Regions from separate parts of the Streptomyces sp. NPDC002795 genome, predicted to be linked through region 3. Evidence: riboswitches for the same ligand, from Rfam matches in the RefSeq annotation. Region 3 holds a riboswitch; each other region holds the start of a gene.

What was found. Region 3 has a riboswitch for cyclic di-AMP ahead of ACFYWS_RS28730 (peptidoglycan DD-metalloendopeptidase family protein). Riboswitches for the same ligand answer to the same signal wherever they lie in the genome.
Region 1: linked by a shared signal. The riboswitch ahead of ACFYWS_RS06665 (NlpC/P60 family protein) and the one ahead of ACFYWS_RS28730 (peptidoglycan DD-metalloendopeptidase family protein) in region 3 are both predicted to bind cyclic di-AMP.
Region 2: linked by a shared signal. The riboswitch ahead of ACFYWS_RS13715 (M23 family metallopeptidase) and the one ahead of ACFYWS_RS28730 (peptidoglycan DD-metalloendopeptidase family protein) in region 3 are both predicted to bind cyclic di-AMP.

What each region holds. Positions count from the first base shown of each region.
Region 1 covers NZ_JBIAQB010000002.1:466,460-476,597, forward strand. The annotation lists gene pcrA (DNA helicase PcrA) at 1-1,748, opposite strand, end outside; cyclic di-AMP (ydaO/yuaA leader) riboswitch at 1,935-2,095, shown strand; gene ACFYWS_RS06665 (NlpC/P60 family protein) at 2,103-3,290, shown strand; gene ACFYWS_RS06670 (hypothetical protein) at 3,308-3,661, opposite strand; gene ACFYWS_RS06675 (NlpC/P60 family protein) at 3,966-5,006, shown strand; gene ACFYWS_RS06680 (LuxR C-terminal-related transcriptional regulator) at 5,029-5,712, opposite strand; gene ACFYWS_RS06685 (PspC domain-containing protein) at 5,709-7,016, opposite strand; gene ACFYWS_RS06690 (PspC domain-containing protein) at 7,185-8,483, shown strand; gene ACFYWS_RS06695 (DoxX family protein) at 8,846-9,361, opposite strand; gene ACFYWS_RS06700 (hypothetical protein) at 9,453-10,138, opposite strand, start outside.
Region 2 covers NZ_JBIAQB010000004.1:110,439-120,576, forward strand. The annotation lists gene ACFYWS_RS13700 (DNA topoisomerase (ATP-hydrolyzing) subunit A) at 1-407, opposite strand, end outside; gene ACFYWS_RS13705 (M16 family metallopeptidase) at 702-2,054, shown strand; gene ACFYWS_RS13710 (M16 family metallopeptidase) at 2,072-3,439, shown strand; cyclic di-AMP (ydaO/yuaA leader) riboswitch at 3,680-3,843, shown strand; gene ACFYWS_RS13715 (M23 family metallopeptidase) at 3,856-4,656, shown strand; gene ACFYWS_RS13720 (GntR family transcriptional regulator) at 4,902-5,588, shown strand; gene ACFYWS_RS13725 (HPr family phosphocarrier protein) at 5,796-6,077, opposite strand; gene ACFYWS_RS13730 (GNAT family N-acetyltransferase) at 6,266-9,097, shown strand; gene ACFYWS_RS13735 (DUF5998 family protein) at 9,177-9,767, shown strand; gene ACFYWS_RS13740 (alkaline phosphatase family protein) at 9,764-10,138, shown strand, end outside.
Region 3 covers NZ_JBIAQB010000010.1:89,260-99,397, reverse strand. The annotation lists gene ACFYWS_RS28740 (ABC transporter permease) at 1-945, shown strand, start outside; gene ACFYWS_RS28735 (tyrosine-protein phosphatase) at 1,191-1,988, opposite strand; cyclic di-AMP (ydaO/yuaA leader) riboswitch at 2,371-2,541, shown strand; gene ACFYWS_RS28730 (peptidoglycan DD-metalloendopeptidase family protein) at 2,545-3,327, shown strand; gene ACFYWS_RS28725 (SGNH/GDSL hydrolase family protein) at 3,499-4,326, shown strand; gene ACFYWS_RS28720 (TetR/AcrR family transcriptional regulator) at 4,369-5,007, opposite strand; gene ACFYWS_RS28715 (APC family permease) at 5,224-6,798, shown strand; gene ACFYWS_RS28710 (acetate--CoA ligase family protein) at 6,883-9,021, opposite strand; gene ACFYWS_RS28705 (Glu/Leu/Phe/Val dehydrogenase dimerization domain-containing protein) at 9,018-10,138, opposite strand, start outside.

The DNA.
Region 1 (10,138 bases), on a different contig from region 3:
AGGTTCTCGATCCGGGTCTCGTCCTGCGGGTCGGTGGAGGCCTGCAGTTCGGCGAGGTATCCGGTGCGTTCGAGGATGGCCTCCAGGACCGTGGCCGGGCCGGCGCCCGACTCGACGATCGTGCGCAGGTCCTCCATCAGCGTGTTGAACCGCTTCACGGCGTTCGCCGAGCGGGCCGCCATCCCGTACGCCTCGTCGACGCGGCGCAGCGCCTGCGGGAAGGAGATCTTCTCGCGCTGGGAGAGGGCGTCGATCATCGCTTCGGCGCGGTCGCCGATGCCGCGCTTGGGCACGTTGAGGATGCGGCGCATCGGCACCGAGTCCTCGGGGTTGGAGAGCACGCGCAGGTAGGCCAGGACGTCCCTGACCTCCTTGCGCTCGTAGAAGCGGACGCCGCCGACGACCTTGTAGGGCAGGCCGGTCCTGATGAAGATCTCTTCGAAGACTCGGGACTGCGCGTTCGTCCGGTAGAAGACCGCGACGTCGCCCGCCAGCGCGTCGCCCGCGTCCGTGAGCCGGTCGATCTCGTCGGCGATGAACTGGGCCTCGTCGTGCTCGGTGTCCGCGACGTAGCCGGTGATCTGGGCGCCGGGCCCTTCGTTGGTCCACAGGTTCTTGGGGCGGCGCGACTCGTTGCGCTCGATCACCGCGTTCGCGGCGCTGAGGATCGTCTGCGTGGAGCGGTAGTTCTGCTCCAGCATGATCGTCGTCGCGTTCGTGTAGTCCTCTTCGAACTGCAGGATGTTACGGATCGTGGCGCCACGGAACGCGTAGATCGACTGGTCCGCGTCACCCACGACGCACAGCTCGGCCGGGTCCGCGTCCTCGCCCTCGGTGGGGCCGACCAGCTCGCGCACCAGCGCGTACTGCGCGTGGTTCGTGTCCTGGTACTCGTCGACCATGACGTGCCGGAAGCGGCGGCGGTAGTGCTCGGCGACGTCCGGGAACGCGCGCAGCAGGTTCACCGTGGTCATGATCAGGTCGTCGAAGTCCAGCGCGTTCGCCTCGCGCAGGCGTCCCTGGTACATCGCGTAGGCCTGGGCGAGGGTCTTCTCGAAGCCGTCGGCAGCCGTCGACGCGAAGTCCTCCTCGTCGATCAGCTCGTTCTTGAGGTTGCTGATCTTGGCGCTGAAGGACTTCGGCGGGAACTTCTTCGGGTCCAGGTCCAGGTCGCGGCAGACGAGCGCCATGAGCCGCTTGCTGTCGGCGGCGTCGTAGATCGAGAAGGAGGACGTGAAGCCCAGCTTCTTGCTCTCCCGGCGCAGGATGCGCACGCACGCGCTGTGGAAGGTGGACACCCACATGGCGTTCGCACGCGGGCCGACCAGGTCCTCGACGCGCTCCTTCATCTCGCCCGCGGCCTTGTTCGTGAACGTGATCGCGAGGATCTGGCCGGGGTGCACGCCGCGCTCGGCGAGCAGGTACGCGATGCGGTGCGTGAGGACACGGGTCTTGCCGGATCCGGCGCCCGCGACGATGAGCAGCGGGGAGCCGCCGTGCACGACGGCCGCCTGCTGGTTCTCGTTCAGCCCCTCCAGGAGGGAGGCCGAGTCGAGGACAGGGCGCGGCGCGCCGTCCCGGTAGTGCGTGTCCCTGCCTGCGGGCGCGCCGAGCTTCCCGCCGAACAAGTCGTCCGGCATCGGCTCCGCGGCCCCGTCGTCGTGCTCGGGGTCCGGGGGCGGCGGCGGGGGTTCCTCCGCGCTGTTCTGGAGGCCGGTCAGGAAGCTGTCGTCAAAGAGGCTGCTCATCGCTCTACGAGTCTAGGCGGCCCCACTGACAACCCGTGGCTGCCTTCGGAACTCCGGGGACCCTCCAGAGGGCAGATCACGAAAATGTATCGGGCATATCGAACATCAACCTTCACAGCAGCCACACGAGTTGGCTACGGTGCAGCCGGGCAGCCCGTCCCCCCGCCCGCGAATGTCGCGGCGAACGGGAAGCCCCCGCTGAGTTCCGTACGCCGTAAGGCAGGGAACCGGGGACCCAACCGACCTTGGGGTGAATCGGTCAGCCGACCAGCCGACCGTAGGGCAGCCTTCCGCGTACCACGCCCGAACCCGACAGCTAACCCGGTAGGCGGACGACGGAAGGAGTCGCCTGCCTTGGCGTCGCACCGCAAGCCCCGCAGCCGTTCCCTGATGACCGGCGGCCTTCGAACGACCCCCGCGGTCGGCATCACCACCGCCGCCCTCACCTCCGTGGCACTGCTCTCGCAGACGGCACAGGCCGCGCCCGCGCAGCCCTCGTCGAAGCCGCGCCTCGAAGAGGTCCAGCAGAAGGTCGACACCCTGTACCGGCAGGCCGAGGTCGCCACCCAGAAGTACAACGGGGCGAAGGAGCGGACCGACTCCAAGAAGCAGCAGGTCGACGCGCTCCTCGACGATGTCGCGCAGCGCACCGAGGACATGAACACGGCCCGCCAGAAGCTCGGCAGGTACGCCGCCGAGCAGTACCGCTCGGGCGCCGTCAGCGACACCGCGACGATGTTCCTCGCGGACGATCCGGAGGACTACTTCTCGCAGCGCCACCTGATGAGCCGGCTCACCGACGAGCAGAAGAAGTCGGTCGACGACTATCAGTCACAGGCGCGCGAGACCGCGAAGAAGCGCACCGAGGCGCAGTCGAGCCTCCAGGACCTCACCGAGTCGCAGACCGACCTGAGGTCGACGAAGGAGACCGTCCAGACGAAGCTCTCCGACGCGCGCGAGCTGCTGGCCGAGCTGACCGCCGAGGAGAAGGCGCGGCTCGCCGCGATCGAGAAGGCCAAGGAGGCGGCGGCCCGCAAGAAGGCGGCGGAGCTGGCCGCGAAGCAGAAGGCCGCGGAGGCGGCGAAGCAGAAGGCGGCCGAAAAGGCGCGCCAGCAGGAGGAGTCCTCCGGTTCCTCTTCCGGCTCTTCGGGGTCCGCATCGGGATCGTCGGACGCCTCGTACGCCACGAAGGCCGCGCAGGCACTCGCGTTCGCCAAGGCGCAGGAGGGCAAGCCGTACGTGTGGGGCGCCACAGGCCCGGACTCGTACGACTGCTCGGGCCTGACGCAGGCGGCGTGGAAGTCAGCGGGCATCTCGCTGCCCCGGACGACCTGGGACCAGGTCGAGATCGGCAAGACGGTGCCGCTCTCCGATATCCAACCCGGTGACCTGGTGTTCTTCTACGACGACATCAGCCACGTGGGCCTCTATATGGGCGACGGCATGATGGTCCACGCGCCGAAGCCGGGCACGTCCGTGCGCGAGGAGTCGATCTACTACGACGGCACGTCGTCGATCCACAGCGTGGTGCGGCCGGCCTGACGTACGTACGCGGTCGCTCAGGTCCAGAGCACCGCGATGAAGATGTTGGCGACGGTGAGCGCGCCGACGGTGATGAAGAGGCCCTTCTCCGCCTTCTCCTCGTCCCGCTTCACGTAGACGATGCCGAGGATCACGACCAGGACGGCGAGCTTCACGCCGATCTTGATGTTGTTCACGGTGCTGCCGTCGGCCTGGTTGAGGCCGACCAGGGCGACGCCGGTCACCAGCATGGTCAGGGCGCCGTGCAGCATCGCCTTGTTGAAGCGGGCCGCGCCCTCCTTCATCGCCGACATCTGCGTGAGGAAGCCGCCGAGCAGCGAGGCGATGCCGATGATGTGCAGGCCGACGAAGAGGTGGATGAGTACGTCCATGAGGCGGAGCCTAACCGGACGTCCATGGCCTACTACGGGCACCCCTTTGCCACTCTGTTATCACTCTCCGCCACCATCCATAACAAACAGACCAGTTGCGAACAATCCGGCACCAACCCGTTACGCGGAGGTTTAGCGTCCTTGCTCAGGTGACCGGCTCCCCACCGCCGCCCGTGCCAGGGGCGGCAGTCGGACACCACCGCCGAGAAAGGTCCGGCGGCGACCCGCTCCCCCTGTGCGGGCCGCCGCCGGACGCGCGACCGGGGGCCGTGCGTTCTCGTACGGCCGCCCAGAGGAGGACCTTGTGCCGGCAGCACACCGCAAGCCCCGACCGCGTTCGCTCAACGGCGGGAGGGCCCGCACCGCGGCCACCCTCGCCCTCGCGTCCGCGGCCACCGTCACCGCCCTCGACGGCGGGGCGGCGCACGCGGAGCCCGAGCTCAGCCCCGCCCAGGTGCGGGCCAAGGTCGACAAGCTGTACCAGGAGGCGGAGGCCGCCACCCAGAAGTACAACGGGGCGAAGGAGGAGGCGGACGGCGCGCGGAAGAAGGTGGACGCCCTCCAGGACGAGGCGTCCCGGCGCACCGAGTCCCTCAACTCCCAGCGCGAGAAGCTGGGTTCGGTGGCGGCCTCCCAGTACCGCACGGGAGGCGTGGACCCCTCGGTCCAGCTGCTCCTCTCCTCCTCCCCCGACGCCTACCTCGACAAGGCGTCCCTCACGGAGCGCGTCGGCGCACGGCAGGCCGCCGCGGTCACCCGCGTACAGGGCGAACTCCGCGAGATCGACCAGCTGCGCGGCGACGCCGACGACACGCTCTCCGAACTCCGTACCAAAAAGGCCGACCTGGAGGACAACAAGAAGAAGGTGAAGCGAAAACTCGGGGAGGCCCGCCGCCTCCTCGCCCGCCTCACCCCGGAGGAGCGCACCCCCGCCCCCGCGCAGAGCGAGCACGCCTCACGCTCGGCGGAACGCGCCGACCTCTCCCACGCACCCAACTCCCGTGCCAAGGCAGCGATCTCCTTCGCGTACGGCGCACTGGGAAGCCCCTACGTATGGGGCGCCACCGGCCCCTCCGCCTTCGACTGCTCGGGCCTGACGCAGGCCGCGTACAAGGCGGCGGGGGTCTCGCTGCCCCGGACGACGTACAGCCAGATCGACGCGGGGCAGCGGGTGCCGCAGTCCCAACTCCAGCCGGGTGACCTGGTGTTCTTCTACTCGGGCATCACGCACGTGGGCCTCTACATCGGCGGCGGCAAGATGATCCACGCCCCGAACCCGAGCGCCCCGGTACGGGTGGCCCCGATCGACGAGATGCCGTTCGCGGGGGCGACGCGGGTGGCGTGAGCCGCCCCCGAAGACCGCTACGTCACACCAGCCTTCGCGCCGTCGCCCACCGCGTCAGCTCGTGCCGGTTCGAGAGCTGGAGCTTGCGCAGCACCGCCGAGACATGCGACTCGACCGTCTTCACCGAGATGAACAGCTGCTTGGCGATCTCCTTGTACGCGTAACCGCGCGCGATCAGCCGGAGCACCTCGCGCTCGCGCTGCGTGAGGCGGTCCAGGTCCTCGTCCACCGGGGGCGCGTCCGTCGAGGCGAAGGCGTCGAGGACGAAGCCGGCGAGGCGGGGCGAGAACACCGCGTCGCCCTCCTGGACGCGGAAGATCGAGTTGACGAGGTCCGTGCCGGTGATCGTCTTCGTGACGTAGCCGCGGGCGCCGCCACGGATCACACCGATCACGTCCTCCGCCGCGTCCGAGACCGACAGCGCCAGGAACCGCACCGGGTTCTCCGCGTCCGCCATCATCTGGGCGCTGCGGCGCAGCACTTCGACGCCGCCGCCGCCGGGGAGGTGCACATCGAGGAGGACCACCTCGGGCCGCGTCGCCGTGATCACCGTGACCGCCTGGTCGACGTCGGCGGCCTCGCCGACCACCTCGACGCCCGTCTCCTCGGTACGGCCGATCTCCGCCTGGACTCCGGTGCGGAACATGCGGTGGTCGTCGACCAGGACCACTCGTACCCGTCGCGTCTGAGCTGCCTCGTCGGTCATGACGTCCCTTCCGCCCTCTTCATGGTCAGTTCGACCTCCGTGCCACCGTCCGGCACCGCCCGCAGCCGGGCCGTCCCGCCGTAGCGCTCCATCCGGCCGATGATTGATTCTCTTACGCCCATGCGGTCGGGCGGGATGGAATCGAGGTCGAAGCCGGGGCCCCGGTCACGTACGGAGACGAAGATCTCTTCCCCGTCGACGTCGCCCACGACCTCCGCGTACACCTGGACGGCGCCGCCCACGCCACCGTACTTGGCGGCGTTCACCATCGCTTCCCTCGCGGCCTGCATCTGCGCCGACAACTGCTCGTCGAGCAGGGTGTCGCCCACCACCACGACCTCCAGCGGGACCCCGTGCTTGTCCTCGACCTCGGCCGCGTTGCGCTTCACCGCCTCCGCCACCGTCTCCGGCTCCTGCGGGTTCTCCGCCGCGGCCGGTTTGTACAGCCACGCGCGCAGGTCGCGCTCCTGGGCGCGGGCGAGGCGGCGCACCTCGGCCGCACTGTCCGCGTTGCGCTGGATCAGGGTGAGCGTGTGCAGGACCGAGTCGTGCACATGGGCCGCGACCTCCGCCCGCTCCTGCGCGCGGATGCGCATCAGACGCTCCTCGGAGAGGTCCTGCGTCATCCGGATCAGGTAGGGCCCGGCGAGGAGCGCGATGCCCACGAGGACGGCGAGCGCCGCCTGGAGGATCGGGCCGAGGTGCTCGGTGGCGCCCTGCGTGACGAAGATGCCGGTGACGCCCACGCCGACGAGCAGCACCCCGGAGGCCGCGCGGGCCAGGCTCAGCGTGCGCCGACGGCGGCCGACCTCCATCCAGCGGGCCCTGCGCGCGTTGTCCGCCTGCCGCCAGACAAGGGCGACGCCCGCGGCGACGAGCACGGTGGGGATCAGGTACGCCTTGGTGTTGCCGGTCAGGTTCACGTTCTCCACGAAGATCATCGCTACGACGACCATCAGGAGCAGGGCGAGGATCTGACCCTTGTCCGGCTTGCGCGTCACCAGCCGGCGGCGGCCGTCGGGAGACGTCTCCGTGCTGAGCACGGGCGGGCGGTCCGCGCCGACGCCGCCCACGCCCAGCGGCACGAAGAACCAGAACGCCGCGTACAGCAGCGCCCCGAGCCCGTCCGCCATGAACAGGCCCACGAAGACCAGACGCACCCAGATCACCGGCAGCCCGAGATGCCCCGCGAGGCCCCGCGCCACTCCGCCCAGCCAGCGACCGTCGCTGCTGCGGTAGAGCTTGCGCGGCGGCCGCGGGTCGTCTCGGTCCTCGGTGAGAGGGGCGGGCGCTGCTTCCGGCATGCCACCGATCGTCACATGCGGTAGAGGGCCGGGCATCAGGGTCGGCCCCGGATACTTCCCTGATCTTCCCGCCCGGGTCGTGTCCGCGGGTGGCTCAGGGACGATCTCAGGGTTCGGCCAGGGTTCTCCCGGCTGCCGCGAACGGGCCCCGGCCGTCACGATGTACGTATGACCCAGCAGCCCCCTCTCGACACGCCCCCTGAAGACGCGCGGCCGCCACGGCCACTGCGCGGCTTCCGCCGCGACCGGCGGTACAAGACGCTGGGCGGCGTGTGCGCGGGGCTCGGCCGGCACTGCGACATGGACCCGGTGATCTTCCGCATCGGCCTGTCGGTACTCTCGGTGACCGGCGGCGTCGGGCTGATCTTCTACGGCTTCGCGTGGCTGTTCACGCCGTACGACGACGAGGACGAGAACGAGTTCCGCAAGCTCCTCACGGGGCGGGTGGACGGGCCGGGCCTTGCCGCGATAGTCACCGCGCTCGTCGGCTGCGGGGTGTTCCTCTCCATGCTGAACAACGGGGGCGCGCTGACCTTCGCCGTCGTACTCGCCCTGCTGCTCGCCGGCGCCGGCTACTGGTCGCAGGCGCGGCGCACGACCGACCCGGACCCGGCGGCGGCCCAGGCCGTCGCGGACGCACCGCCGGAGGCGCAGGCACCGCCGGTCGCGCGCGGGCCTTCGTGGTGGCGCGACCCGATCGTGAAGGACGGCACGCACGACGGCGCCACCGGCTACCTGTGGGGCCCGCCGGACGCCGAGGAGCGCCCGGCGGCGACACGGTTCGGCTCCTGGCGCGGGCCCGTCACCGCCAAGCCGTCCGCGCCACCGCAGCCGACAGGACCGCGCGGCATCGGCGCGCTCACGTTCCTCGGGGCGCTGATCGCGGGCGGCATCGGCACCGGCGTGACGTGGGACGAGCGCACGTTTGGCGCCAGCCTGCAGACCGGACTCGCCTGCGCGCTCGCCGTGTTCGGCCTGGGCATCGCGGTGAGCGCCTTCCGCGGCCGCACCGGCGTCGGCTCGATCCTCCTCGCGCTGATCACGGCGGGCCTGCTCACGGCGTCCGCCGCACTGCCCGCGAACATCAGCACGGAGTGGGCCCGCACCGACTGGACGCCCGCGCGCGCCGCGGACGTGCGGCCGAGCTACGAACTGGGCTCGGGCGTCGGCACGCTCGACCTGTCCAAGGTGTCGGTGGCCGACGGCAAGACCCTCGCCACGCATGTGGAGGTCGGCGCGGGCAAGGTCCGGATCGTGCTGCCCGCGGACGGGACGGCGCGGCTGCGCGCGGAGGTCGGCGTAGGGGACATCCGGCTGCCGGGCGACCCGTCGCGCGATGTGGACGTACGCCCGGACCAGCAGGAGACGGTGACCTTGGCACCGCCGGGCAAGAAGCCCACCAAGGCCTCGATCGAACTGCACGTGGAAGTCGGGCTCGGACAGGTGGAGGTGGACCGTGCGAAGTGAATTCCATCCGGGTCGGCTGATCGCTGGACTGGTCCTGATGACAACGGCGGTCGTCTACTTCGGCGACGCGGGAGACGCGTGGGACGCGCCGTGGTTCGTGGGAATCCCACTGGTGTGCGGAGGGCTGTGCCTGGCGGCGGTCGTCGGGGCTGTTCGGCGCATGATGGGGCTGCGCTCCCGGGGCTCCGCCCCGGACCCCGCCGGCTGCGATCGAGCGGATCGATCCACTTGAGCAATCGATCCACTCGAGCAACAGGCTCTCGCGCAACAAAATCCACATCAGCACCCACATCGAGCGAGCCCCTGCGGCGATTGAGGCGCGGGGTCCGGGGCAGCGCCCCGCGACCGCGACGCCATCCGCGTCAATACGTGGTCCGCCGCCCCCGCCACCACGAATCCACCGACCACACCGCCGCCCCCGCCAGCACCAGCGGCAGCCACGCCATCAGATACGCCAGATCGTTCCCGAGGTAGTACGGCTCCGTCGCCCAGCTCACCGTCAGCCACAGGCTCAGCGAGATCAGCGCCCCGCCGACCGCCGCGAGCCGCGCGAGGACACCGAGGAGCGTGCCGATCCCGACCGCCAGCTCGCCGAAGGCAATCGCGTAGCCGAAGCCCGAAGGCGACTTCAGCGCGAGGTCGACGAGCGCCGGGATCGCGGACGTGTCCCGCACGCCCCGCATCTGGTCGCCGATCGAGCCGCCCCCACTGGCCTTGAAGAACGCGCTGTCGGTCAGCTTGTCGAACGCGGCGTAGATGAACGTGACGCCGAGGAAGACGCGCAGCGGCACGAGGGCGTACCGCTGCGCGGTGTCGCGCCAGCCTCCGGACGGCGGGCCGTAGCTCGTGCTCAGGTCGGATCGCATGCCGTGCGCCATAGCCGCTCCGCCGCCTCTCGCGCCTGGTGTCTCTACCTGACCATACGTACGAGAGCACGCCCCGGCTCACTACGGAAGCCGAACGGCCGCTTCAGTCGACGACGTCGATGGCGCACCGGTTCGTCTCGACGCCCGCCGCCGTGATCACCTGCACCTCGACCCGCCCCGGCTCCACGTCCACCGGGACCGGCACCGTGAGCAGCGCGTCGGTCGGGTTGGTGAAGCCGCCGGGGACCGGGACGAGCGGCACATGGACGTGCACCGGGCCGATCCGCACGGCGACCCGCGCGAGCTGGTCCACGGCGCCCGCGCCCGGCGGCACGAATCCGGAGCCGCGGATCTCGATGTCGTCGCCGGTGCGGATCGGCGCGTCCAGGTCGCCTGCCTCCCGCGCCCGCACCACGGAGAGGATCGCCGGCCGGCCGCCCTCCGCGTACTTCCCGGCGAGATACGTCGCCGCTGACACGCCCACCAGGACCGCGAGGGACCACGGCAGGTCCGGCAGCTGGTCGGGGCGGCGGGCGAGGCGGACGGCCGCCCAGACGACGACGGCCGCGCCCACGGCGGCGTATTGGATGTCCGTGAAGCTGCCGCGCCCGGAGTCGTCGGTGAGCAGGTCGGAGGCGCGCGGCCGCGGCGCCCGCAGCTTCTGCAGCCGCTGCCCGCCGACGCGGACCCCCACCACCCGGCGTACCAGCACGGCGACCGCGCACACCACCGCGAGAACCGTCAACAGGCCTGCCCCACGGGCGAGTTCGAGGCCGTCAATGAGGGCGT
Region 2 (10,138 bases), on a different contig from region 3:
CACTCGGTGTAACGCATGGCGGCCGGGCGGTCGTCATTGCCCAGGGAGCCGAAGTTCCCGTGCCCGTCCACCAGCGGGACGCGCATGGAGAACGGCTGGGCGAGGCGCACCAGTGCGTCGTAGATCGACGAGTCGCCATGGGGGTGCAACTTACCCATGACCTCGCCGACGACGCGGGCGCACTTCACGTAGCCGCGCTCGGGGCGCAGGCCCATCTCGTTCATCTGGTAGACGATCCGACGGTGGACGGGCTTCATCCCGTCGCGAGCGTCGGGCAGGGCGCGTGAGTAGATGACCGAGTACGCGTACTCCAGGTAGGAGCCCTGCATTTCGTCGACCACGTCGACGTCGAGGATCTTCTCCTCGAAGTCGTCGGGCGGCGGGGTCTTCGTGCTGCGGCGGGCCATCGCGGCTGCGGCTCCTTCACCTACAAGAACGGTTACATGAACGGGAACTGTCGCGGACCATTGTGGACCGCCGCACTGACAACGCCGCTCGCGGCCCTTCAGTACCGGGTGTCGCACGGCCCCGGGAGGGCCGCCTGCTCGCTCACGGCGTAGCTCCGGCGGGAACTTCGCCAGGTGCCAGCACGCTTGCATACAGTGGCAGCACTCGCAGCAGTTCAGTGTTCCAGGACCTGCCGCAGTCCAGAACTCACCGCGTATTCGCGTTGCACCGCGATCGAAGGGACGTACATGCCCATGGGTCACACGGCCACCGCCGAGGCCGGCTCCGGCGGCCTGACAGCGACCGAGCACCGGCTGGCCAACGGCCTGCGCGTGGTGCTCTCCGAGGACCATCTGACCCCGGTCGCGGCGGTCTGCCTCTGGTACGACGTCGGCTCGCGCCACGAGGTCAAGGGCCGTACCGGCCTGGCTCACCTCTTCGAGCACCTGATGTTCCAGGGCTCGAAGCAGGTGCACGGCAACGGGCACTTCGAGTTCGTCCAGGGCGCGGGCGGCTCGCTCAACGGTACGACGAGCTTCGAGCGCACCAACTACTTCGAGACCATGCCCGCCCACCAGCTGGAGCTCGCGCTGTGGCTTGAGGCCGACCGTATGGGATCGCTGCTCACGGCCCTCGACGACGAGTCGATGGAGAACCAGCGGGACGTCGTGAAGAACGAGCGGCGCCAGCGCTACGACAACGTGCCCTACGGCACCGCGTTCGAGAAGCTGACCGCCCTCATGTACCCCGAGGGGCACCCGTACCACCACACGCCCATCGGCTCCATGGCCGACCTGGACGCGGCCACCCTCGAAGACGCGCGGAACTTCTTCCGCACCTACTACGCGCCCAACAACGCGGTGCTGTCGATCGTCGGCGACATCGACCCCGAGCGGACGCTGGCCTGGGTCGAGCGGTACTTCGGCTCCATCCCCGGCCATGACGGCAAGCCCGCTCCGCGCGACGGTGCCCTCCCGGAGGCCATCGGCGAGCAGCAGCGCGAGCTCATCGAGGAGGAGGTCCCGGCGCGCGCCCTGATGTCGGCCTACCGGCTCCCGCAGGACGGCACGCGCGCGTGCGACGCCGCCGATCTCGCCCTCACCGTCCTGGGCGGCGGCGAGTCCTCGCGCCTGTACAACAGGCTCGTACGCCGTGACCGCACCGCTGTGGCGGCCGGTTTCGGCCTGCTGCGCCTCGCCGGAGCGCCCTCCCTGGGCTGGCTGGACGTGAAGACCTCCGGAGACGTCGAGGTGCCGGTCATCGAGGCCGCTGTCGACGAGGAGCTCGCCCGGTTCGCCGAGGAGGGCCCGAGCCCCGAGGAAATGGAGCGCGCGCAGGCCCAGTTGGAGCGCGAGTGGCTGGACCGCCTGGGCACGGTCGCGGGACGCGCCGACGAGCTGTGCCGCTACGCCGTCCTGTTCGGCGACCCGCAGCTCGCCCTGACCGCCGTGGGGCGCGTCCTGGACGTGACAGCCGAGGAGGTCAAGGAGATCGCCAGGGCGCGCCTGCGCCCCGACAACCGCGCGTCCCTCGTGTACGAGCCGACCGCGCCCGCCGACACCGAGAACGCCGAGACCGCCGAGATCACCGAGGAGGCGGGCCAGTGACCGAGCAGCTCGCGAACATGGACTTCCATCCCCGGCCGCAGGCGGGCGAGCCCAAGCCCTGGGCGTTCCCGGCCCCGGAGCGCGGCACGCTTCCCAACGGCCTGACGCTGCTGCGCTGCCACCGGCCGGGCCAGCAGGTCATCGCCGTGGAGGTGCACCTGGAGGCGCCGCTGGACGCTGAACCGAAGGGCCTCGACGGCGTCGCGACGATCATGGCGCGGGCCTTCAACGAAGGCACCGACAAGCACTCCGCCGAGGAGTTCGCCGCTGAGCTGGAGCGCTGCGGCGCCACGATGGACGCGCACGCCGACCACCCCGGCGTCCGTGCCTCCCTCGAAGTGCCGGCCTCCCGCCTCTCCAAGGGCCTCGCCCTGTTCGCCGACGCCCTGCGCGCACCCGCCTTCGACGGCAGCGAGATCGAGCGCCTCGTCCGCAACCGCCTGGACGAGATCCCGCACGAGAGCGCCAACCCGGCCCGGCGTGCCGCCAAGGAGCTCTCCAAGCAGCTTTTCCCGGCCGACGCGCGCGTGTCGCGCCCGCGCCAGGGCACCGAGGAGACTGTCTCGGCGATCGACGCGGCGGCCGTGCGTGCCTTCTACGACCGGCACGTACGCCCCGCCACCGCCACGGCCGTCGTCGTGGGCGACCTGACGGGCATCGACCTGGACGCCCTCCTCGCCGACACGCTCGGCGCCTGGACCGGCGGCACCGCCGAGCCGCGCCCCGTGCCGCCGGTCGTCGCCGACGACACAGGCCGTGTGGTCATCGTGGACCGCCCGGGCGCCGTGCAGACGCAGTTGCTCATGGGCCGGGTCGGACCGGACAAGCACGACCGTGTGTGGGCCGCGCAGGTCCTCGGCACGTACTGCCTGGGCGGCACCCTCACCTCGCGCCTGGACCGCGTCCTGCGCGAGGAGAAGGGCTACACCTACGGTGTGCGGTCCTTCGCCCAGGTGCTGCGTTCCGCGCCCGACGGCAGCGGTGCCGCGATGCTCGCCATCAGCGGCTCGGTGGACACTCCGAACACCGGGCCCGCGCTCGACGACCTCTGGAAGGTCCTGCGCACGCTGGCGGCCGACGGGCTCACGGATGCCGAACGGGACACCGCCGTACAGAACTTGGTGGGCGTGGCCCCGCTGAAGTTCGAGACCGCGGCGGCCGTCGCGAGCACCCTCGCCGACCAGGTCGAGCAGCACCTGCCGGACGACTTCCAGGCGCAGGTGTACCGGCAGCTGGCCGCCACGGGCACCGTGGAGGCCACGGCTGCCGTCGTCAGCGCCTTCCCTGCGGACCGTCTGGTGACGATCCTGGTGGGTGACGCCGCGCAGATCGAGGAGCCGGTCAAGGCGCTCGGCATCGGCGAAGTCACGGTGGTCGCGGGCTGAATTCGTCTCCCGAGGCACACCACGAAGCCCCGGCGCCGGCATCGGCCGCCGGGGCTTCGTGGCGTCCGTCACGATCACCTTCAATCGCCACACGCTCACAAATGTCCGAATTGGCATAGAGGTTGCCTGTCTGCCCTGTGGCGTGCACTACAAAAGTCGGGTTCTGTTTGTTGATTCAAAGACGCCCCGCTTAGCGTTCCCTCCGGCTGTTCGCCAGACGTACGTCGCGCCCGCGACACCGGACAGTCATCGCCGAGTCCCCGTGGTGCGAGCCAGGGGAGCCGGGGACCCACCGAAGTCCCTGGGGTGAATCGGGCGCTCTTCCCGTGAGGGGAGGGGGCCTGTAGGAGACCTTCCTGCTCCGAACCCGTCAGCTAACCCGGTAGGCGAGAAGGAAGGAAAGGACCAGCCACTTCATGGGGTTCACCCGTGCCACCGGGAAGCACCGCCGTCCCAGCCGCCTGACGCGTACCACCGCTCAGGTCGCGGGCGTCGCCGCAATCACCACGACGGGCGTGGTGGGTGGCCTCGCCGCCCCCGCCCTCGCCGCCGACACCGCGATAGCCCCGCACGACGGCCTCACGCAGGCCGTGGCCATCGGCGACTCCCTGGCCGAGCAGATCGACGCGCAGGCCTCCGCGCAGCAGAAGGCCGCCGCCAAGGCGAAGGCCGAGGCCGAGGCCAAGAAGAAGGCCGAGGAAGCCAAGCGCAAGGCCGAGGCGGAGGCCAAGAAGCGGGCCGCCGAGAAGGCCGAGAAGGAGCGCGAGGCCAAGAAGCGCGCCGCCCGCGAGGCCGAGCGCAAGCGCCTGAACAGCTACGTGTCGCCGATCTCCGGCTCGTACGTCTCCACCTCGTATCAGGCCGGCAGCGGACTGTGGTCCTCCGGCAGCCACACCGGCATCGACTTCCACGCCTCCAGCGGCACTTCGGTGCACTCGGTCGGCATGGGCACCGTCGTCGAGGCCGGCTGGGGCGGCGCGTACGGCAACAACGTCGTGATCAAGATGAACGACGGTACGTACACCCAGTACGGTCACATGTCGTCCATCGGCGTCTCCGTCGGCCAGGACGTCACCCCCGGCCAGCAGCTCGGCCTCTCCGGGGCCACCGGCAACGTCACGGGCCCGCACCTCCACTTCGAGGCCCGCACCGGCCCCGACTACGGCTCGGACATCGACCCCGTCGCGTACTTGCGCCAGCACGGTGTGAACGTCTGACCCACCAGGAACACTCCACGAAAGCCCCGGCTCACCGAGCCGGGGCTTTCGCGTGCGCGGGCCCGCACTGTCCAAACGTGCGCGGGTCCGCGCTGTCCAAAAAATATCCCCGGATTCAGTTCCCGCGTCGGAAATTCAAGTCCGGTGGAATAGAGTCGCGGGTAAACGTTCCGGCCGCGTGCCATTCGCGCTTGACCGGGCGTCAATAGACCGCGTATCGCGGGCATTGAGGCGGAGGTCGAGTCATGCGCATTCCCGCGCAGTCGGTATGCACAGCGATCCGCGACGACATCGTCGCCGGGGTCTACGAGCGCGGCGGCAGGCTCACCGAGGAACTGCTCGCGCGTCGCTACGGGGTCTCGCGCGTGCCCGTTCGCGAGGCGCTGCGCACCCTGGAGGCGGAGGGGTTCGTCGTCACGCGCAGGCACGCGGGCGCGTGCGTGGCCGAACCCACCGAGCGGGAGGCGGCCGACCTCCTGGAGATCCGCATGCTGCTCGAACCCATGGGCGCCGCCCGCGCCGCGCAGCGCCGCACCGAGGCCCACCTCAAGGTGCTGCGCGGCCTGGTCAGGCTGGGACAGGAGCGCTGTCGGCGGGGTCAGAGCGAGGATCTGCGCTCCCTCGGCAGCTGGTTCCACGAGACGCTCGCCCAGGCCTCAGGCAGTCCCGGCCTGATCACCCTGCTCACCCAACTCCGCCACAAGATCGCCTGGATGTACGCCGTGGAGAGCCCCGCCCGGCCGGCCGAGTCCTGGGCCGAACACGGCGCCATCGTCGACGCGGTGGCGCGGGGCGACGCGGAGCGGGCCCGCGCGCTGGCCACCCTGCACGCGGAGCGCGCGACGGCCGCCCACAGACTGCGCGTCCCCCGCGCGGGCGGGCGTGTGAGGACTTCGCAACATGCAGTCAACACGGTGGGGCGCCAGGTTTAACAACGGCGCCGTATACAAAGAGGTGCACTATTCGGCGAATGGGTTGAACGCGGGCGCGGATGAATTTCTGCTGCCTATTTCCTGTCGCCCAATTTGCTCCGCGGTGGTTCTGTAATGGGTTCCGCAATGGTTCCGCGATGGTGAACGAAAAAGCCGCGCGACCCGTCAGGGAACGCGCGGCTCAGCCGTACTGCTTTTGTCTTTATGTCAGACGGTCTCGGGAAGCTCCTCGAGCCCCTCGGCGACCAGCCTCGCCAGACGGTCCAGCGCGGCGTCCGCGCCCTCTCCGTCGGAGGCCAGCACGATCTCCTCGCCGCCCTGCGCGCCCAGGCCGAGCACGGCCAGCATGGAGGCGGCGTTGACGGGGTTGCCGTCAGCCTTGGCGATCGTCACGGGAACGCCGGCCGCCGTGGCAGCGCGGACGAAGATGGAAGCGGGGCGGGCGTGGAGGCCCTCGGCCCAGCCGACGTTGACGCGGCGCTCAGCCATGTGATGCTGCCCTTCAGGTGTCTCACGGTTGTCTAGACCAGTGTTCCATATCGGGAGGCGGGCGTGGCGCGGACCCAGGTCCTCACCGGCACGGCCCTTCGGTCCTCCATAGGGTGCCTTCCGTACGCACGGGCCGCGACCCGTACGACCGACGGTCTTCTGTCAGTGCCCGGCCCTACTCTTGCGACATGGAGACCCCGTCGGACCGGCATGCGTACCCCGCCCACTGGGAGGCCGACGTGGTGCTGCGCGACGGCGGCACCGCGCGGATCAGGCCCATCACCACCGCGGACGCCGAGCATCTGACCAGCTTCTACGAGCAGGTCTCGGACGAGTCGAAGTACTACCGCTTCTTCGCGCCCTACCCCCGCCTGTCGGCCAAGGACGTGCACCGTTTCACCCATCACGACTACGTGGACCGGGTCGGTCTCGCGGTCACGGTGGGCGGCGAGTTCATCGCCACCGTGCGCTACGACCGGATCAACGCGCAGGGCAGGCCGGCGACCTCGCCCGCCGATGAGGCGGAGGTCGCCTTCCTCGTGCAGGACGCCCACCAGGGCCGAGGCGTCGCCTCCGCCCTCCTGGAGCACATCGCGGCCGTCGCCCGTGAGCGTGGCATCCGCCGGTTCGCCGCCGAGGTGCTGCCCGCCAACAGCAAGATGATCAAGGTGTTCCGGGACGCCGGATACACACAGAAGCGCAGCTTCGAGGACGGCGTCGTCCGCCTGGAGTTCGACATCGAGCCCACGGAGGCGTCGCTCGCGGTGCAGCACGCGCGCGAGCAGCGCGCCGAGGCCCGCTCGGTGCAGCGCGTGCTCGCGCCCGGCTCCGTCGCCGTGATCGGAGTGGGACGCGCGCCCGGAGGAGTGGGCCGCAGCGTTCTCGACAACCTGAAGGACGCGGGTTTCACCGGGCGCCTGTACGCGGTGAACCAGGCGTTCGACGGCGACGTCACCGAGATCGACGGTGTGCCCGCCCACCGCTCCGTACGCGACATCGACGCCGCCGACCCGGTCGACCTGGCCGTCGTCGCCGTGCCCGCCCCTGACGTCCCCGAGGTCGTCGCCGAGTGCGGCGAGCGCGGCGTGCAGGGCCTCGTCGTGGTCTCCGCCGGCTACGCGGAGAGCGGGGAGGCGGGCCGCGAGCGCCAGCGCGCCTTGGTCCGCCAGGCCCGGAGCTACGGGATGCGCATCGTCGGGCCGAACGCCTTCGGGGTCGTCAACACGTCACCGGAGGTACGGCTCAACGCCTCGCTCGCCCCCGAGATGCCGCGCCCCGGACGCATCGGCCTGTTCGCCCAGTCCGGCGCCATCGGCATCGCGCTCCTGTCCCGCCTGCACCGCAGGGGCGGCGGAGTCACCGGGGCCAGCGGTGTCTCCACGTTCGTCTCCGCGGGCAACCGCGCGGACGTCTCCGGGAACGACGTCCTTCAGTACTGGTACGACGACGCGGACACCGACGTCGCCCTCATGTACCTCGAATCGATCGGCAACCCCCGCAAGTTCACCCGCCTCGCCCGCCGCACCGCCGCCGCCAAGCCCTTGGTGGTCGTGCAGGGCGCCCGGCACAGCGGCATCGCGCCCACGGGGCACGCGGTGCGGGCCACCCGCCTTCCGTACGCCACCGTTTCCGCGCTGCTGCGCCAGGCGGGGGTCATCCGGGTCGACACGATCACCGAACTCGTGGACACCGGCCTCCTGTTGGCCCGCCAGCCGCTGCCCGAGGGGCCGCGCGTCGCCATCCTGGGCAACTCGGAATCGCTCGGCCTCCTTACGTACGACGTGTGCCTCTCCGAAGGGCTGCGTCCCAAGCCGCCGCTGGACCTGACGACAGCCGCGTCCGCCGCCGACTTCCGGACTGCGCTGGAGCAGGCACTGGCCGACGAGAAGACGGACGCCGTCGTGGTCACCGCGATCCCCGCCGTGGGGGAGGGGCCATCGGAGGACACGGAACTCGCGGCCGCCCTGAGCGCGGCAGCCGCCACCGGCCCCACGAAGCCGGTGCTCGTCGTCCATGTCGAACTCGGAGGCCTCGCGGAAGCACTCTCGGCCGCGGCCAGCACGGGGCCCAACGCGCCCGACACCCCGCCCCGGCGCCCCACCGCAGGGCCCCCCGAAGACCCCCCGCCCCCCGTGGACCCCACCCCGCGCCTCATCCCCGCCTACCCGGCCGCCGAGCGCGCCGTCCGCGCGCTCTCCCAGGCGGCCAGGTACGCCCAGTGGCGACGCGACGCCGCCGCGCCCGGCAAGGTGCCCGAGTACGACGCCGTCGACGAGCAGGGGGCCGCCGAGCTGATCACGGAACTGCTCGCCAAGGAGGGCGACCCGCGAGGCGCCGACCTCGCCCCGGAGGACGCCCGCGCCCTGCTGTCCCGCTACGGCATCGAGGTGCGCAGCACACTGCCCGCTCCCGGCCCGGACGAGGCCGCGGCGGCGGCGCACACACTCGGCTACCCGGTGGCCCTGAAGACGACCGCCCCGCATCTGCGGCACCGCCCCGACCTCGGCGGCGTACGCCTGGACCTGTCCAGTGAGGGAGAGCTGCGGCGCGCCTACGAAGACCTGACCCAGCGGCTCGGCAAGCCCACCGAACTGCGGCCGGTCGTGCAGGCGATGGCGCCGCGCGGAGTCGACACCGTCGTACGCGCCGTCATAGATCCGGCCGCGGGCGCCGTGCTCTCCTTCGGGCTCGCCGGAGCCGCTTCCGAACTGCTCGGTGACACCGCGCACCGGCTGATCCCGGTGACCGACAAGGACGCGCAGGCGACCGTGCGGTCCATCAAGACGTCCCCGATCCTGTTCGGCTGGCGCGGCGCGGCCCCCGTGGACACCCCCGCGCTCGAAGAGCTGCTGCAGCGCGTGTCGCGCCTGGTCGACGACCACCCCGAGGTCGTCGGCGTCGCCCTCGAACCGGTCGTCGTGGCGGAACGCGGGCTGACCGTCCTCGGCGCCTCCGTCCGGCTCGCGCCGCCGCCCGCCCGCGACGATCTCGGCCCGCGCACCCTGCCCGCCGCGTACTGAACCACCTCCTACGAGCCCCTCACGGAGAGTTATCCACAGGGGCACCGGCAGTCTCTTTGCGGGCCTTAGGATGGACCCCATGGCCAAGACCAGTACGACGACCCAAGGGCTGCGAGCGGCGATCGAGCGCAGCGGCTACTACCCGGCTCTCGTGGCCGAAGCGGTGGAGGCCGCGGTCGGCGGAGAGCCGATCTCGTCGTATCTGGTGCACCAGGAGACCACGTTCGATGCGAACGAGGTCCGTCGTCATGTCACCGTCCTGGTGCTGACCGACAGCCGCTTCATCGTCAGCCACACCGACGAGCAGGCGGCCGACAGCACGTCCCCGACGTCGTACGCGACGACGTCGACGGAGTCCGTGCAGATCGGCCGGATTTCGTCGGTGGTGCTCAGCCGCGTCGTCGCCAATCCGGAGAAGTACGTCCCGGGGTCGCTGCCCCGCGAGGTCGTCCTCACCATCGGCTGGGGCGCCGTGTCCCGCATCGACCTGGAGCCCGCGACCTGCGGCGACCCCAACTGCGAGGCGGACCACGGATACACGGGCAGCACGACAGCGGACGACCTGAGCCTGCGCGTCAGCGAGGCCGGGGACGGCCCGGAGACCGTGCGCCAGGCCCTCACCTTCGCCCAGTCCCTCTCCGAGGCCATCGCGGACGCGGGCCGCCGATGACGCAGGCCGCCTGGGACGACGTAGAGCCGCTGCCCGTCCACTCCGCTCCCGTCCCGGCGTACGGCACCGGATCCCTCGCCGATCTGCTGCCCACCATCGGCGCCCACCTGGGCGTGCCCGGCTGTACCGCCGCCATCTCAGAGCTGCAGCCGGTCGACCGTGCCTGCGTGTTCCTGATCGACGGTCTGGGCTGGGAGCAGCTCAGGGCGCACCCGGACGAGGCGCCGTTCCTCAGCTCGCTCATATCGTCCTCGCGCGGCGGCACCGGCCGCCCGATCACCGCGGGCTACCCGGCGACCACCGCGACCTCCCTCGCCTCCGTGGGCACCGGCCTGCCCCCTGGCGCGCACGGCCTGCCCGGCTACACCGTG
Region 3 (10,138 bases):
AAGGTCTCCGCGGACCAGCTGCGCGAGGGCATCACGGCGGACCACGTCGTCACGAACCCGGCAGGCCTGCCCGCGGGCGCCGCCGACCGGGCCGCCCGCGCTCATGGTGTCGACGCGGCCGTGAGTCTGCTCGACACGCAGGTGCTCATCCCCGTCGACTCGGGCGGCGAGACGTCGCTGCAGGCGACCGCGACCCAGGGCATCTCGGGTTCCGGTGCGGAGCTCGCGAAGGTGCAGGATCTGGATGTGCGCGGCGGCAGCCTGGACCGCGTGGGCGCGGGCCGCATCGCCATCGACAAGACTCTCGCCACGGCGGCGAAGGTGAGGGTCGGCGACAAGCTGCCGCTGTACCTCCCCGACGGCACGAAGGCCCGCCCGGAAGTCGCCGCGGTCTACGGCCGGGGTCTCGGCCTGGCGGCGGTGACCATGAACCGAGCGTCCCTGGCAGGCCACGTCACGTCGGGCTTCGACGACACGCTGCTGGTGCGCGGCGGCGAAGCCGGGCCGCTCACCGCACTCGGCAAGGTCACCGACGCCTCGGGCTATGCCGTCGCGCGGAGCGTGGACAGCGAACTGGGCGCCTGGTCCAACTACATGATGGCCGCGGTGCTGGGCGGGTTCGCGGCCGTCGCCGCGGTCAACACCCTGGTGATGACCGTCCTGGACCGCCGTCGCGAGCTGACCGTGCTCCGCCTCGTCGGCTCCACGCGCCGCCAGGTGCTGCGGATGCTCCGCTGGGAGAGCCTGCTGGTGTCGGCGGCGGGGGTGGCGCTGGGCACCACCATCGCGATGATCACGCTGACCCCGATGATGCGCGGCATGACGGGAGAGTCCCCGTACATACCGCCGCTCCTATACGGCACGTTCGCCGCGAGCGCGGTGTGCCTCGGTCTGCTCGCCGTGACCCTCCCTGCCGGCGCGGCACTGCGCGACAGGGAGGGGTGACGAGGGGTGACATCAGGTCCGGGCTGTGGGGTGATGCCGGTCTTCAGCCGGGAATGCGCTCGCGCAGTGGCCAGCGCCCTTCTGGCAGATCTTGCCGGTGAGCGGGCCCTGGCAAGCACACTCCCAAGCTCTCGGCTTCGCTCGGGAGCTCTCGGCTTCGCTCGAGCAGGGGAGGCCCCATTACCCCACTCGCCTGCACCGCACATGACAGCCACCCGGATCCGGCCTGATCCAGACGACAGGTCCTAGTCGAGAAGGCGCTCGCGCAGCCGCTCGCGCGTCGTCGCGGTGAGCTTCAGGCCCTCTGCGAGATAGCGGTCCGTGCTGCCCCACTCCTCGTCGATGGTCTGGAGGCCCGCGTTGAGGTACTCGATGCGGGCGTCGAAGAGCGGGCTGAGCAGCTCCATGATCTCGGGGGAGTAGGCGTCCTTCGCGGTGGCGCTGCGGCGCACCTTGTAGCGGCGGTGCTTCTCGTTGGACTTGAGGTAGTCCGCCTCTATGGCGTCGCGCTCCACGCCCACCGCGAGCAGGGTCACCGCGATCGACAGGCCCGCGCGGTCCTTGCCCGCCGCGCAGTGCATCAGCGCGGGCAGGCTGTCCTCGGCGAGGGAGTGCAGCACGCGGCTGTGCTCGGCGGTGCGCTCCTTGATCATGGTGCGGTAGGACTCGACGAGGCGGTTCGCCGCGCGGCCCTCGGAGAGGATCTGGCGCAGCTGCTCGATGTTGCCGTCGCGGACCATCGTCCAGAATTCGGCGCCGTCGGCCGGGTCGTTGAGCGGCAGGTTCAGATTGCGTACGCCGGGCAGGGCGACGTCCGCGCCTTCCAGCTGCAGGTCCGCGGCGTTGCGGAAGTCGAAGACCGTGTGCAGGCCGAGGGAGGAGAGGAAGGTCGAGTCCTCGGCCGTGGCGTGGGCGAGGTGGCCGCTGCGGAACAGTACGCCCTGGCGCACGCGCCGGCCGTCCACGGTGGGAAGGCCGCCCACGTCTCGGAAGTTGCGCACTCCGGTCAGCTCGGGCTCGGTGGACGGTGCGTGCTGCGTCACAGGGGCTCCTCCCAATCGGTGCACCGGCGTTGGGTCGCCGGCGGGCGCGCTCCTGACGATACGACATCGGTCCCCAGGCAACCATCTGTCCGATTCGCCCCGTTCTGTGTCAACTGTGCGTGAATCGGAGGGGCTTGTGGGTGTGTGCGTGACCGGCTTCATGTTCGTGACGCTGTGTGGCGGGTGGCCCGGATTGGCTCCCCAGTAATCCCCGAAGGTATGGCGTTGGTAAAGCGAAGAATGTCGACGCAGGGTTACACAGGGAAGCCTCAGAAATCCAAGGAATTGCCCCCGCAAGTGAATTCGGGGTTTGTCGTCGCCATCGCCGTTCGCCTACGGTCACCAATCAATCCGGTCGGAACGCCTAGTCCTGCCGCCGCCCGGATTCCTTTCGACTACCCGTCACGGCAGGAGCGGGGGACCCACACGCAGTACGCCGCGTAGGGATTTCCCGAAGCGGCTAGGGGTGAAGCCGCGTCCGTACCCCGGGCGCGGCCGGGCATCTCCAGCCCGAACCCGACAGCTCACCTCGTAGGCGACGGAGAGGAAAATCAGCATGCCCGCAAAGGGAAAGCACCGCCTTTCGACCTCCCAGCGCATCGCCCGTGTCGCCGCCGTCGCCTCCGCCGGTGGAGCCGTGATCGCGCTGCCGCTGATGGGCGCCACCGGCGCGCAGGCCGCGACGTCCGGCGGCACCGCCGATGCCACGACGTACACCGTCAAGGCCGGTGACACGCTCTCGAAGATCGCCAAGGCGCAGGACGTCGACGGCGGCTGGAAGAAGCTCTACGAGGACAACAAGGACGCCGTCGGTTCCAACGCGGACCACCTCAAGATCGGCGTCAAGCTCGCCCTCGGCGGCGAGGCCGACAGTGACTCCGGCTCCGAGGGTGCGTCCGCCGCCACGCAGACGAGCGCCAAGACCACGGCCTCCGGTGACTACGTGGCGCCGGTCGACGGCGCCAAGGGCACGGGCTACGGCAACTCCGGTTCCATGTGGTCCAGCGGCAGCCACACCGGCGCCGACTACTCGATCGCGACCGGCACCTCCGTGAAGTCGATAGCCGACGGCACCGTCGTCTCGACCGGCTCGGGCGGCGCGTACGGCAACGAGGTCGTCATCGAGCACGCCGACGGCCACTTCTCGCAGTACGGCCACCTGTCCTCGACCGGCGTCGCTCAGGGCGACACCGTGACGGCCGGCCAGGAGATCGCCAAGTCCGGCGCGACGGGCAACGTCACCGGACCGCACCTGCACTTCGAGGTCCGCACGAGCGCGGACTACGGCTCGGACATCGACCCGATCGCGTACCTGAGCGAGCACGGTGTGAACGCCTGAGACGTCTCGTAGCGGCTCGTCGACCCGCTCCATTCGGCGCCCGGGGTGTTCCCCGGGCGCCGAATCGCGTTCGCGCGCTTATTCCCAAGGTGACGAGTGGGCTATCTCACCAGGCGTCAACCCCTGGCTACGGTCGCGTAGGTCACACCTCAGGGTGAAAGATGTGTGGTCGTGGCAAACGAATCGAGAGCACTCACGGACTCACTCAACGGCACGATCCGGTCCTACGCGGCCGTGGGCGACAGTTTCACCGAAGGAGTCGGCGACCCCGGCCCCGACGGAAAGTTCGCGGGCTGGGCCGACCGGCTCGCCGTCCTCCTGGACGACCGTGTCCCCGAGGACACCTTCAGGTACGCGAACCTGGCCGTGCGCGGCAAGCTGCTCGACCAGATCGTCGCGGACCAGGTCCCGAAGGCGGTCGAGCTCGCACCCGACCTGGTGACCCTGGTCGCGGGCGGCAACGACATCATCCGGCCCGGCACCGACCCGGACGACGTGGCCGAGCGCTTCGAGAAGGCCGTGGCCAAGCTCGCCGACGCGGCCGGCACCGTCATGGTGGCCACCGGGTTCGACACCCGTGACGTGGCCGTGCTCAAGCACCTGCGCGGCAAGATCGCCACGTACAACATGCATGTGCGGGCCATCGCCGACAGGAACGGCTGCCTGATGCTCGACCTGTGGTCCCTGAAGTCCATCCAGGACCGCAGGGCATGGGACGGCGACCGTCTCCACCTGTCGCCCGAGGGGCACACGCGCGTGGCGCTGCGCGCCGCCCAGGCGCTCGGCGTCGAGGTGCCGGCCGACCCCGAGCAGGCGTGGCCCCTGCTGCCTCCGCGCGGCACGTTCGAGGTGCGGCGCGACGACATCCACTGGGCGCGGGAGTTCCTGGTGCCGTGGATCGGGCGCCGGCTGCGCGGCGAGTCCTCCGGCGACCGGGTGCAGGCGAAGGGTTTCGTGGACCCGCACGCGGTGAAGGCGCACCTGGAGGCGGCGTCCTGACGCGCTGATCCTCGGCGGTGCGGTGGCGCTGACGGCTTCCCGTCAGCGCCCCGCCCCGGTCAACTCCGCGCGCTCGAGACCCAGTTCGCGGGCGAGCGCCTCATCCACCCACTCCAGCATGCGGGCCCGCGACACCGCGGCCGACCTGGAGTGCCCGTCGTCGTACGCCGTCAGCTGTACGGCGAGCCCGTCGAGCAGCGCCGTGAGCCGCAGCGCCGCCGCCATCGGGTCGGGGCAGCCGAACTCGCCCGCCGCCACGCCCTCGGCGACCACCTCGGCGAGCGCCGCCTTCCACTGCCGGTCGAGGTCCCGCGTGACCTCCCGCAGCGCGGGCTCGCGCAGCGCCGCCGCCCAGCCCTCGATCCACAGCCGCCACCCCTTGGCCTGACCCGTCGGCGCGTACCAGCGCACCGCCGCGCGCAGCCGCTTCAGGGCCGTCGTGCGGCGGCCGAGCAGCTTGCGCAGGTGGGCCAGGTCGCTCTCGGCGGCGTGCGCGAACGCGGCCGCGACGAGCTTCTCCTTCGTCGAGAAGTGGTACAGCACCAGCGCGTTGCTCACGCCGAGCGCCGACGCCACGTCGGCGATGCGTACGGCGGCCACCCCGCGCGCCTCGATCTGCTCGATGGCGGCCCGCAGCAGCTCTTCGCGCCGCTCGGCCACGCTCAACCGGATTCTGCTCACGCCGCAAGCCTAGTTGTTCCTGTGTGTCGACTCGTTCACGTGCAGGACTCTTGACGCCTCGCCGTCGCACGGGTCACAGTCACGTCACGTTCCACTACTGACTGGCCGTTCAGTCAATAAGTCCGCCGGTCGGGGGTAAGCGCGGCCCGAGCAAGACCCGCAGTTGCTGTCCGTGCTGTCCGTGCCGTTTTCGTGACGTCCTCGCCAGGAGCAATCGTGACCCAAGCGCCATCCCTCTCGCCGACCCCGCCCGCCGGGGACGAGCCCGACCTCTCCGAAGGCTGGGGCGAGCAGCGCTCACGGCTGCGCAAGGATCTGCGCCGGCTGGACGTGCTGTTCTTCCTCATCTGCACGCTCGTCGGCCTGGACACCATCGGCTCCGTCGCCGCGCAGGGCCCGCAGGGCCTCACCTGGATGGTCATCCTGGCCGTCGTCTTCTTCCTCCCCTACGGACTGCTCGTCGCCGAACTCGGCTCGTCCTTCCCCGTGCAGGGCGGCCCGTACGTATGGACGCGCCTGGCCTTCGGCCGGCTCGTCGCGGGCGTCAACCAGCTCCTGTACTGGATCTCCAACCCGGTCTGGGTGGGCGGCAGCCTGTGCATCATCGCGCTGACCACCTGGGAGGAGTTCTTCACGCCGCTGCCAGGCGTGTGGAAGTACGTCGCCGGGTTCGTGTTCATCTGGGGCGGCGCGCTCGCCGTGGTGCAGTCCGTACGCATCGGCAAGTGGGTGCCCATCGCGGGCGCCGTCGCGCGCGTCGTGCTGCTCGGCTTCTTCCTCGTGTCCGTCGTCGTCTACGCCGCCGAACATGGCGTGCACGCCCTACCCGCGGGCGAATTCACGCCTACGTATGCGGGCTTCGTGGCGCTCGTCCCGGTGCTCATCTTCAACTACGTAGGCTTCGAACTGCCGAGCTCGGCCGCCGAGGAGATGAAGAACCCGCGCCGCGACATCCCCCTGTCGATCCTGCGCTCCGGCCTCGCCGCCGTGCTCCTCTACGGAGGGCCCATCCTCGGCATCCTGTTCGTTCTGCCCAGCCAGGAGATCGGCAGCCTGGGCGGCTTCATCGACGCCTGCAAGGCCGTCTTCACCGTCTACGGCGGTTCGATCGCGGCCGACGGCACGGTGACACTGACCGGGCTCGGCTCCGTGTTCGGCGGGGTCGCCGCGGCGGGCCTCATCATCGGCCTGCTCACCTCCGGCGTCACCTGGGCGATGGGCGCCCACCGCGCGCAGGCCGTGGCGTGCGCGGACGGCGCGGGCCCCGCCTGGCTGGGCCGCATCTCCGAGAAGCACGGCACTCCGGTACGGGTCAACATCCTGTCCGCCGTGCTCGGTTCGATCCTGTTCGTCGTCGCCCTCAACCTCACCGGCGGCGACGGCGAGAAGTACTTCGCGGCGGGCCTCGGCCTGACCATCAGCACGACGTTCATCTCCTACGTCATCACGTTCCCGAGCCTCGTGATGCTCCGCCGCAAGTACCCCGACCAGGAGCGGCCGTACGCCGTGCCGGGCGGCCGGGTGGGCGCCTGGATCGTGACCGCGCTCTCCACCGGCTTCGTGGCGTTCACCGTGGTCGTGCTCGTGTGGCCCGGCTTCGGGGTGGGCTGGTTCGGCACATCCGGCGACCCGGCGGACTCGCTCCCCGAGTCGTTCGCGGGCCAGCGACTGCCGTACACGCTGAGCCAGGTGCTGCCGCTGCTGCTGTTCGTCGTGATCGGGTTGGTGTTCTACGTGTGTGGGGCGCGTGGCCGGCGGCGGGCGCGCGATGGTGCGGTCGACGGCCGCTGAACGCCCGATGGGCCCCACGTGACGTGGGGCCCATCGGCTCTTCGGCCGGTTGCGGCCACAGTGGTTGAGGTCGCGGGGCTCTGCTCAATCGCGGCAGGGGCTTGATCGAGTCACCACTGCATGCGCGTCCAGGGCGATCGCGCCGCCGGGGTGTACGAGGAGCGGGTTGACCTCCAGGTCGGTCAGTTCCGGGTGGTCCGCCGCGGCCTGTGCCACCGCGCACACCGCCGCCACGGCCGCCTCCAGGTGGACGGCCGGGGCGCCACGCCACCCGGTCAACAGCGGCGCGTGCCGCAGCTCCAGTAGCAAGGCACGCGCGCGTGCCGGAGTGAGCGGGGCCAGGGCCAGCGCCGTGTCCGCGTGCAGCTCGGCGGTCACGCCCCCGGCGCCGACCATGACGACCGGGCCGAAAGCCGCGTCCTTCCGTACGCCGACGATGAGTTCACGCGCGTACGGAGGCGTGGCCATCGCCTCGACCGCGTACCGGGCCGCACCCGTGGCCTCCCGCATCCGCGCGAACGCGGTCCGCAGGGCGGCCTCCTCCGAGATGTGCAGCGCCACGCCACCGGCCTCGGTCTTGTGGGCGAGCCCCATCGCCTTGAGCACCAGGGGATAGCCCGTGCGGTAGGCGGCCTCCACCGCCGCGTCCGCGTTCGTCACGAACTCGGCCGTGGGGAACGCGACTCCGTAGGACGCCAGCAGCTCACGCACCCGCTCGTAGCCGCCGTCCTCGACCTCGTACGCCGCCGGGGGAGCGGTCCGCTCCTGTGGCAGGCGCGGGGTCGCGGCGCCCAGGCACACGGCGCCCGCGAGCGCCGTCGCCGCCTGCTCGACGCGCTCGTGGACCGGGACGCCGCGTTCTCTGAGGACGGCGAGGGCCTGGGTGTCGCGGGCCATCGTGTGCACGAGAAGGGCCCGCCCCGCGGCGCCCGAGGCATCGGCGAGGGCATGCGCGATCTCGCACTCGCGCGCTGCCTGGGCCGGGTTCGCGGTCGCGTAGTCCCCGAAGTAGCCCGTGAGCACGACCGTGTCCGCGTCCCCGCTGTGCAGCAAGGTGGCCGCCACGCGCGCGTACGTGGCCAGATCCTGCTCGCCCGCCCCGGCGAGATCGACGGGGTTGGCCCGCCCCGCGCCCGGCGGCAGATGCGCGCCCAAGGCGTCGACGGTGGCCGGGGAGAGCGCGGGCACGTCGAAGCCGCACGCGGCGAACGAGTCGGCGGCCAGTGCGCCCTGACCGCCGCTGTCCCCGATCACGGCGATCCGGTGCGGTGGGGGTGGGGTGGCGCTGGGTTGGTCGGGGGTGGGGGCGGGGGTGGTTTCGTGGCGTGGGGGATGGGGGCGGGAACGTACGAGAGAAGGGGTGGGGGACATCAAGTGGAGGGCGGTGTCGACGAGTTCGCCCGCGGAGTTCAGGAGGAGGGCGCCCGCGTCGCGGCAGACCGCGGCGACCGTGGCGTGCGCGCTGACGAGGGCGCCCGTGTGGGAGGCGGCCGCGCGACCCGATGCCGCGCTGCGGCCCACCGTGAGGAGCAGGACCGGCTTTCCCGCCGCGTGAGCGGCCGCCAGGACGTCCGCGAGGCGGCGGCCGTCCCGGAAGTCCTCCACGTACGCCGCGATCGCTCTCGTGGGCTCGTGGGCGATCAGGGACTCCAGGGCGTCGGCGGCGTCGATGTCGCGCTGGTTGCCGAGCGAGACGAAGCGCGAGAAGCCCGCGCCCGCGCGTTCCAGGTGGCGGCCGATCTCCAGGGCCAGATTGCCGCTCTGCGAGACGAGGCCCAGCCCGCCGGCCGGGAAGTCGCCCCAGCTGAGCCGGAGTTGACTCGTCGTGTCGACGATGCCCATGCAGTTGGGGCCGAGCAGGCGGGCGCCCCGCGAGGTGACCAGGTCCGCGAGGGAGTCTTCCTCGGTGGTGCCCGACGTGATCACCGTGAAGCAGCGGGCACCCGTGTCCAGGCCCTCCTGGACCACCGGGCGCACCTGGTGGGGCGGGACCGCGACCACCACGTGCTCGGGCGGCGCGGCCAGTGCGGACAGTGCGGGGCGGAACGGTTCGCCCTGGAGGTGGCCACCCTTGTGGTTGACCAGGTGGACCGTGCGGCGGGAGCGTCCTGTCAGGGCGCCCGCCGCGAGCCAGTAGCCCCACTTCTCCGGGTTGTCGGACGCGCCGACGACCGCGACGGACGCCGGGTCGTACAGCGCGGCCAGGCTTGTTGTCGTCGTCACCTGTACCACCCGAACCTCTCCGCGAGGATCGGCAGGCGGTCGGCGACAATGGCGTGCGCCGCGGCCCTCGGGGTCGTTCCGTCGCCCTCCGCGCGCGCGAGCATCTGGTCGATCAGGGAGCGCATGGAGCGCCGCGTGTAGGCGAAGGCCTCGTCCGCGTCCGCGCCGATGTCGCCGAACAGGGTCCACCACCACCAGGCGTTCGTACCGGAGTTGACGACCACGTCCGGCAGGACCGTGATCCCGCGCCCGGTCAGAAGCTCCTCGGCGTCCGCGAGGACCGGCATGTTCGCCGCCTCGACGACCCAGCGGGCCGTGATCCGCTCCTGGTTCGCCGCGTCGATCGCGTACGAGACCGCGGCCGGGATCAGCACGTCCGCGTCCGCCGACAGCCAGGCGTCGCCCGGCAGTTCACGGTCCTCGGGACGCAGCCGCTCACGGTTCACCGTGCCGTAGGCGTCGCGCGCCGCGAGCAGCGCTTCCACGTCGAGTCCCGCGTCGTTGGCGATGGTGCCCTCCAGGTCGGCCACCGCCACGATCGTGAGCCCCGCGCGCGCGAGGAAGCGGGCCGTGGCGCCGCCCATGGTGCCCAGCCCCTGGAGGGACACACGGGTGCCTTCGTAGGAGCGGCCCGCGCGATCGAGCGCGACGAGAACCGCCTCGGCGACGCCGCAGCCGCCCACCAGCTCGTCGAGACCGATGCCGTCGACGTCCACCGCGAAGGCGTCCGCGAGCCGCTGACGGGCCGTCTCCTCGTCGTCCAGGAGCGGATACACGGCCTGGATGGACGACACGAGGCCCGCCTCGGCCGCCGCCTTGTCGACCAGGTCCTGCGTGAGACCCAGGTCCTCGCCCGTCGTCCAGAAGGACTCGATGTACGGACGCATCGCCTTCAGGTAGCGCACCAGGATGCCGTACGCCTCCGGGTCCTGCGGGTCGCAGTCGATGCCGCCCTTGGCGCCGCCCAGCGGGATGTAGCGGCCCTCCGGGTTGTAGTGCAGCGCCTCCTTCATCGACATGCCGCGCGCGAGCCCCGCGACCTCCTCCAGAGTGCAGCCGGCCCGCATCCGCAGACCTCCGCTGGACACGCCGCGCACCAGGCGGTCGATCACCAAGT